Regions from separate parts of the Adhaeribacter swui genome, predicted to be linked through region 1. Evidence: riboswitches for the same ligand, from Rfam matches in the RefSeq annotation. Region 1 holds a riboswitch; the other holds the start of a gene.
The links. A riboswitch is a leader RNA that binds a small molecule or an ion and turns the genes downstream of it on or off. The one in region 1 is predicted to bind fluoride.
Positions count from the first base shown of each region.

Region 2: linked by a shared signal. The riboswitch ahead of eno (phosphopyruvate hydratase) and the one ahead of HUW51_RS15285 (voltage-gated chloride channel family protein) in region 1 are both predicted to bind fluoride.

Region 1 covers NZ_CP055156.1:3,629,737-3,633,160, forward strand. Annotated here, with positions in the region: gene HUW51_RS15275 ((2Fe-2S)-binding protein) at 1-369, opposite strand, end outside; gene HUW51_RS15280 (uracil-DNA glycosylase family protein) at 570-1,265, opposite strand; fluoride riboswitch at 1,461-1,528, shown strand; gene HUW51_RS15285 (voltage-gated chloride channel family protein) at 1,553-2,866, shown strand; gene HUW51_RS15290 (DUF6503 family protein) at 3,052-3,424, shown strand, end outside.
Region 2 covers NZ_CP055154.1:22,122-25,545, forward strand. Annotated here, with positions in the region: gene HUW51_RS00110 (phosphatase PAP2 family protein) at 1-165, shown strand, start outside; gene HUW51_RS00115 (phosphatase PAP2 family protein) at 213-1,004, shown strand; fluoride riboswitch at 1,064-1,129, shown strand; gene eno (phosphopyruvate hydratase) at 1,420-2,700, shown strand; gene HUW51_RS00125 (voltage-gated chloride channel family protein) at 2,856-3,424, shown strand, end outside.

The sequences.
Region 1 (3,424 bases):
AATGATCTGTTCTTCGGAAGGTTGCGGATTACTTTTGAGCAGCGCTACCGTGGACATTACCATGCCCGAAGCACAGTAGCCGCACTGGAAAACATCTACTTTTAAATAAGCTTCCTGCACGGGGTGTAATTTTCCGGTTTTGTTTAGGCCTTCAATGGTGGTAATTTCCTTGCCGGCCAGGCTGCTGATTGGCGTTTGGCAAGAACGAGTGGCTTTGCCATCGACTAAAACCGTACAGGCACCGCACTGGCCTTCGCCGCAGCCGTACTTGGTGCCGGTTAAATCAAATTCGTCGCGCAGCACCCACAACAAGCGGGTTTCCGGTAGGGCCTGGCTGGTACGCTTTTTTTCGTTAATTTGTAGCTCCATGTTTTGCCTGTAGTTAGCTAAATACTTGAAAGCTATTTATTTTTAAGGACAAAGGCAAGAATTTTACCGGATCAATTAAAGCCAGGTGAGCACTCCCGGATAAGTCAACCCGATTTGGAATGGCGATCTTATCTTGGGTTATAAAGATTTACCCAAAATAATTTACTTGTTTTTTATTTGATGCTGTTTAGGTCTGAGAATTATAAAACTTCCTGAAATGCCCGCAGGTATTTATCAATGTAAAATTGCTTGGATTTCGTTTTGTATTGCATCACGAAGCGCGGGTGCTCCAGGGCCACAATCGATTTAAAGAATTGTTGCTCGTCGTTGAGTTTTTTTAAAAATTTCTCGTTTTTGCCGGTGCCAAAACAAAAACAAACGTCGGTGTTAATGCCAAAATTAATTTGCTTTTGTATGCTTTCCACGATAAACGGGTACACGGCTCGGGTTAAGTCGGGTTGGTCGTAGTAATTGTAGTTTACCTCGTTGCCGTTTTTGCCTTGCGCCGTAAAACCCAGTGGACAAACAGAATTAATGTAAAATTTTTGGTAAAAAGCTTCGGGGCCGCCAAAAGCATTTACCACCTCATACACAAATACCGACGAAGGTTCGTGGGTTTCTTTGCCCGAGTACGCAATGCCGCATTCTTTTTGCAAACGCTTGGGGTCGGTAAAAGGCACGCCCGTTAATCCGCCGCCAAACCGGCCCGGGTTAATGCCCAGAATCATGTGCCGCGGGTTGTAATCGGCGTAGTACTTGCGGTAAAACACAGACGATACTGGCAGAATTTCTTTATTCTCCCGAAACGGATTTAAGATATTAACGCCTGCCGGCAACTGACCGGTAAACTGCAGATGAGTATTAAATTGAATAACTTTTTCGGCAAAGGTGTACATGTGCTATTTTAAAGCGATTTTTTAAATTTTTTAATTTCCCAGACAGCTTCGGTGCGATTAAGCAGGTATCTGGTAAATAAACGTTATTATGCATTAAATCTGTTTACCTGTTCGGGTTAACCAACCAAATTTATTTCGCTGGTTTCATTAAAAACAAGAACTCATTTTAAATTTAAACCAGATTGTTATATTTGCGCCGGTACAGGAAATGGTGTCTTCCTGCGGAAACCGCTCCCTCTGGAGCTGATGGCGCCTACAGATAAAATAATTTAAAATTATTTGTAGCTATGCCGCGCTTTTTCTCTAACCTGCAACAAGCCTCGATTTTTAAACATCTCCTGAAATGGACTTTGCTGGCCTTGCCCATTGCGGCTGGAGTAGGTTCGTTGGTAGCATTGTTTTTATGGTTGTTAGATGTTGCCACGCAATACCGTTTCCAGCATCCTAATTTATTGTATTTACTGCCTGTAGCTGGTGTTTTTATTTACGCGCTTTACAAGTACCTGGGCAAAAATGCCGAGGCGGGTAATAATTTGATTCTGGACCATATTCACGAGCCGGGCGCCGGTATTCCGTTGCGCATGGCGCCCCTGGTTTTAGTTACTACCATTATTACACATTTATTTGGCGGCTCGGCGGGTCGTGAAGGTACGGCCGTGCAGATTGGCGGCAGCATTTCTTACTACCTGGGCCAAAAGTTAAAACTAAGCTCTGCAGATATTTCAATTATGTTGCTCTGCGGGATGGCCGCTGGTTTTGGGGCCGTGTTTGGTACGCCGGTTACGGGGGCGGTATTTGCCCTGGAGGTACTGGCCATCGGCGTTATCCGGTACAAGGCGCTGCTCCCGTGTTTAATCGCGGCCGTTCTGGCCGATTTGGTGTGTTCGGCTTGGGGCATTCACCATACGCAGTACCGAATTACTTTTCAGAAAATGCCATTTAACTTAACTACGTTTCTGCAAACCGATTATTTATTGTTGTTAAAAGTGATTGGCGCCAGTATCGCTTTTGGTTTAGTTTCCCAGCTTTTTGCCCGCACTACGCATATATTTAAAAATCTGGCCAATCAAGATATTTCGATAAAATGGTTGATTCCGGTAGTAGGTGGTTTATTGATCATTAGCCTTACCTTTCTGCTACAAACCCCGGATTATTTAGGCTTGGGCGTAGTGCCCCCGCCGGGTGGACAGGTGAGCATTACCACCGCTTTTACGGTTGGCGGAGCCACTTATTTTAGCTGGTTCTGGAAGTTACTGTTTACCGCTATTACTTTGGGCATGGGTTTTAAAGGCGGCGAAGTAACACCGCTATTTTTTATTGGGGCTACCTTGGGCAATACGTTGGCGGTGCTTACCGGCGCACCCGTGGATTTAATGGCCGCTTTAGGTTTTATCGCGGTATTTGCCGGCGCTACCAATACGCCCCTGGCTTGCACGTTAATGGGAGTGGAGTTGTTTGGCGGTGAACCCGTTTTGTATTTTGCCGTTGCGTGTTTTACGGCGTATTATTTTAGCGGCCACCAGGGTATTTACGCGGCGCAACGAGTCGCAATTAATAAGGTATGGCATTCCAGAGAAAACAAAAATACACCGGATGAATAGCTTACTTAAATTTTAAATTTTTAAAAATATCATTTGTAATAGCAGATAACCTGGTGCTTTGCGTTATAAAGCGGAGCTTTCCGGGTTTTAAGACTTTCTTGAATCTGCCCAGAATTTAGGTAAATGGTACCGGGATTTTTTGAATCTAAGTTTTTTACAGTATCTATTGGTTTAAAAGGTAACGTATGCGATCCATCCAGCTATTAGCTTTGTTTGTTTTAATCTGTTTGGGCAGTGGCTGCCAATCGCGCCAGACCAAACAAGAAGCTGCTCCAACTGAACCCGCAGATAAAGAAGCCCAGCAGATTGTAGACAAAGCCATTGCCCGCCATGGTGGTAAAAGATTTGAAAATTTACAAATAGCTTTTGATTTTCGGGATCGCCATTACGAAGCATCCCGCCAAGGCGGCATTTATACGTATACCCGATCTTTTACCGATTCTACGGGCCAGGTGAAGGATGTTTTAACCAACGATTCGTTTACCCGCACCATTAACGGACAAGTGCAAAAACTACCCGACGAGCGGGTGAAAGCTTTTACGGCTTCGGTAAATTCGG
Region 2 (3,424 bases), on a different replicon from region 1:
GCTGGCATCGGAATCATATCCACGCACGTTGTTTATGCCGTGTATCCCTTTATACAAAACAAAATAAGCCAACGCCTGCCTAAGCTAAGTAATAAAAACATATTAATCCTTCCTGCTTTTGAAAATGGGTCTGCCGGCATGGGATTAATTTACCAGTTGAAATAAGATTCTCAAGGGTTAATCTAACTATATCTTCCTGAAAGCATTAAACTATGCAAAAAATTATAAATTTTTGGTTGTTTTTTTTGGTACTTGTTATGCTGGTATGTCCGACTATGCAGGCTCAGGATGCTGATACTTTGAAGAAATACGAAAGTCCAAGTTTAAAAATCTCTTCCCCCAAGCCGTTTTATAAATCTAAAATCTTTAAAGCCACTATTGTACCTACTATTTTAATTGGATATGGGGTCAGTACCATTCATGGCCATGGCTTTTACAGCAGTTATGATGCACAACGGGATATTTTGCATCATTTCCCGAATTTCAAAACTACGTTGGATAATCCGTTAATGATTGCTCCATATGTGGAATTGGCAATTGTAAACTTGCTTAAGATTAATTCAAACAATGATTTCTTAAACACGTCCCTGCTGATTATTAAAGCAGAGGCTATTTTTGCAGTATCTGCTTTTGGGCTAAAGTATATTACTCATATAGAGCGACCTAATCACGAAAATAAATATTCTATGCCTTCCGGCCACACGGCCCAAGCTTTTCTGGCTGCATCTATATTACACACCGAACTACGCCACAAAAGCCAGTGGTATGGAGTGGGAGCTTATACCATTGCAACCGGCGTTGGAGCTATTCGGATGTTAAGAAATAAACATTGGGAATCGGATGTTTTTGTTGGTGCCGGTATTGGCATTTTGTCATCACATGTGGCTTACTTAACTCATCGTAATCGCTGGGGACGTAAGCCCTTTGCCCTTGCGCCCATTTATTTATATGGTACCCCAGGCTTAGCCCTTTCCATAAACTTAAATGAGGTAAAAGGGCTATAAAGTTGCTAATTTAAAACCCAAAAATAGAATTAAAGTATATAAGTAGATAATACTTTGATAAGTGTAATGGAAATGGTGTCTTCCAATTAAAAACCGCCTTAGATGCTGATGACACCTACAAATGAGCTACCGCAGGTTTATACTGCGGTTTAATTAATTTGTAGGTGAAAAAGTTACTATCCTTCTTCCGATATTTCAACTGGGATTTACATCCACTGCTATCTCTTTGGCTTTTATCAGGAATATTCTTGCTCTTATTTGGATATCAAAATAGCTTTTTATTGCTAAAAATACATCATTTTATTTTTCTATAAGATATTTTGGCATCCAATTGTCCGCGAAATTGTATGTCTCCTCTTTCTATCTATTAAACTAAATCACCTGTATTTATCTAACTATCTTAAATAATACAACTATGGAAATAAAGAAAATATGGGCACGGGAAGTACTGGACTCCCGTGGTAATCCCACTGTTGAAGTAGAAATAAGCTTGCAAGATGGAGCCACCGGAAGAGGTATATCTCCTTCGGGTGCGAGTACCGGCGAAAAGGAAGCCGTAGAATTGCGGGATGGCGACAAATCCCGGTATAATGGCAAAGGGGTCCAAAAGGCCGTTTTGCAATTGAATAACGAAGTGGCCGGCAAGCTGGAAATTCCTTTTGAAAACCAGCAAGCTTTTGATGAATACTTGATTCAATTAGACGGGACAGCCAATAAATCCCGCCTGGGAGCAAATGCTATATTGGCGGCTTCCATTGCCTTTGCTAAAGCGGCGGCGGCTTCTAAAGGCATTCCCCTGTATCAACAATTAGTTCAGCGGGAGCAATATATACTGCCGGTGCCTTGCATGAATGTAATTAATGGCGGCCGGCATGCCGATAATAATATTGACTTCCAGGAGTTTATGATTGCACCGCATCATGCTCCGTCTTTTAAGGAAAGTATACGAATGGGCGAAGAAGTTTTTCATACTCTTAAAAGCTTATTAAATAGTAAAAACTATTCAACGGGCGTAGGCGATGAAGGAGGTTTTGCTCCTAATTTAAAATCGAACGAAGAAGCAGTAGAGGTAATTCTGGAAGCCATAACAAAGGCCGGATACCAACCTGGCACCGACATTTCAATTTGCCTGGATCCGGCGGCTAGCGAAATGTGGAACAATGGAAAATACACCTTATTTAAAAGTACTCAGCAAACTTTTAGTTCGGACGAACTGGTTCAGCTTTGGGAGGATTGGGTGCGCCAGTATCCTATTGTCTTGTTAGAAGATGGTCTGGGAGAGAATGATTGGGATGGTTGGAAAAGACTGACACAAACGCTGGGCCATAAAATTGAATTAGTGGGTGATGATATTTTCTGTACGAACCCGGAAATTATTCAGAAAGGTATTGATGTGGGCATTGGGAATAGTGTCCTGATTAAGCTCAACCAGATTGGCTCCGTTACAGAAACGCTGCAAGCCGTAGCCTTAGCTCAGCAAAACAACTATCATTGCTTTATCTCGCATCGTAGCGGGGAAACGGAAGATACCACCATTGCGGACCTGGTAGTAGCGACCAATGCCGGGCACATTAAAACAGGGAGCGGTTGCCGGTCGGAACGGGTAGCAAAATTTAACCAGCTACTTCGAATAGAAGAAGAATTAGGCCACCGAGCTACTTTTGCCGGATTGAGTACTTTTAAAGTTCAAAAATAAAAGTCACTAAAAGGAGCTAGATAATTCTGTTAAGATTGGTAAAGTAAGTATTTCCGGATAAAAAGTTTATCTATCAACCGCTATCCTAAATTTTTTAAATTGTTGCCCCTTGGTACTTTTATGAATTATTAAAATACGGATAATTTAATTTATAAATGATAATACGTAGAAGGCCATTAGAGCAATATGCCATTTTCAAACACTTAATCCGCTGGACTATATTAATAATACCCATTGCAATTGCTATTGGCAGTATGGTTGCTTTGTTTCTTTGGTTACTCCATGCCGCCATCCGTTACCGGTTTCAGCATCCTTGGTTATTATATTTATTACCGGTAGCTGGGTTGCTCATTCACTTTATCTACCAATCGGTAGGGAAATCGTCGGAGAAAGGCAATAACCTGATTATGGATGAAATTCATGCAGCTGGTGGGGGCGTGCCCAAACGCATGGCCCCCATCATTTTAGCTACCACTATTATCACGCATCTGTTTGGTGGCTCCGCCGGCCGGGAAGGAACAGCCGTCCAGATTGGAGGCAGCATTGCCGCTATGTTCGGAAAGTGGTTTAACTTAAAAGGCGTGGATATGCGGATGATTCTCACGGCCGGGGTAGCGGCTGGTTTTGGAGCTGTTTTTGGTACGCCGCTAACCGGGGCCATTTTTGCGATGGAGGTTCTCACCATTGGGCGTATTCAATACGATGCGCTTTTACCGGCCCTGAT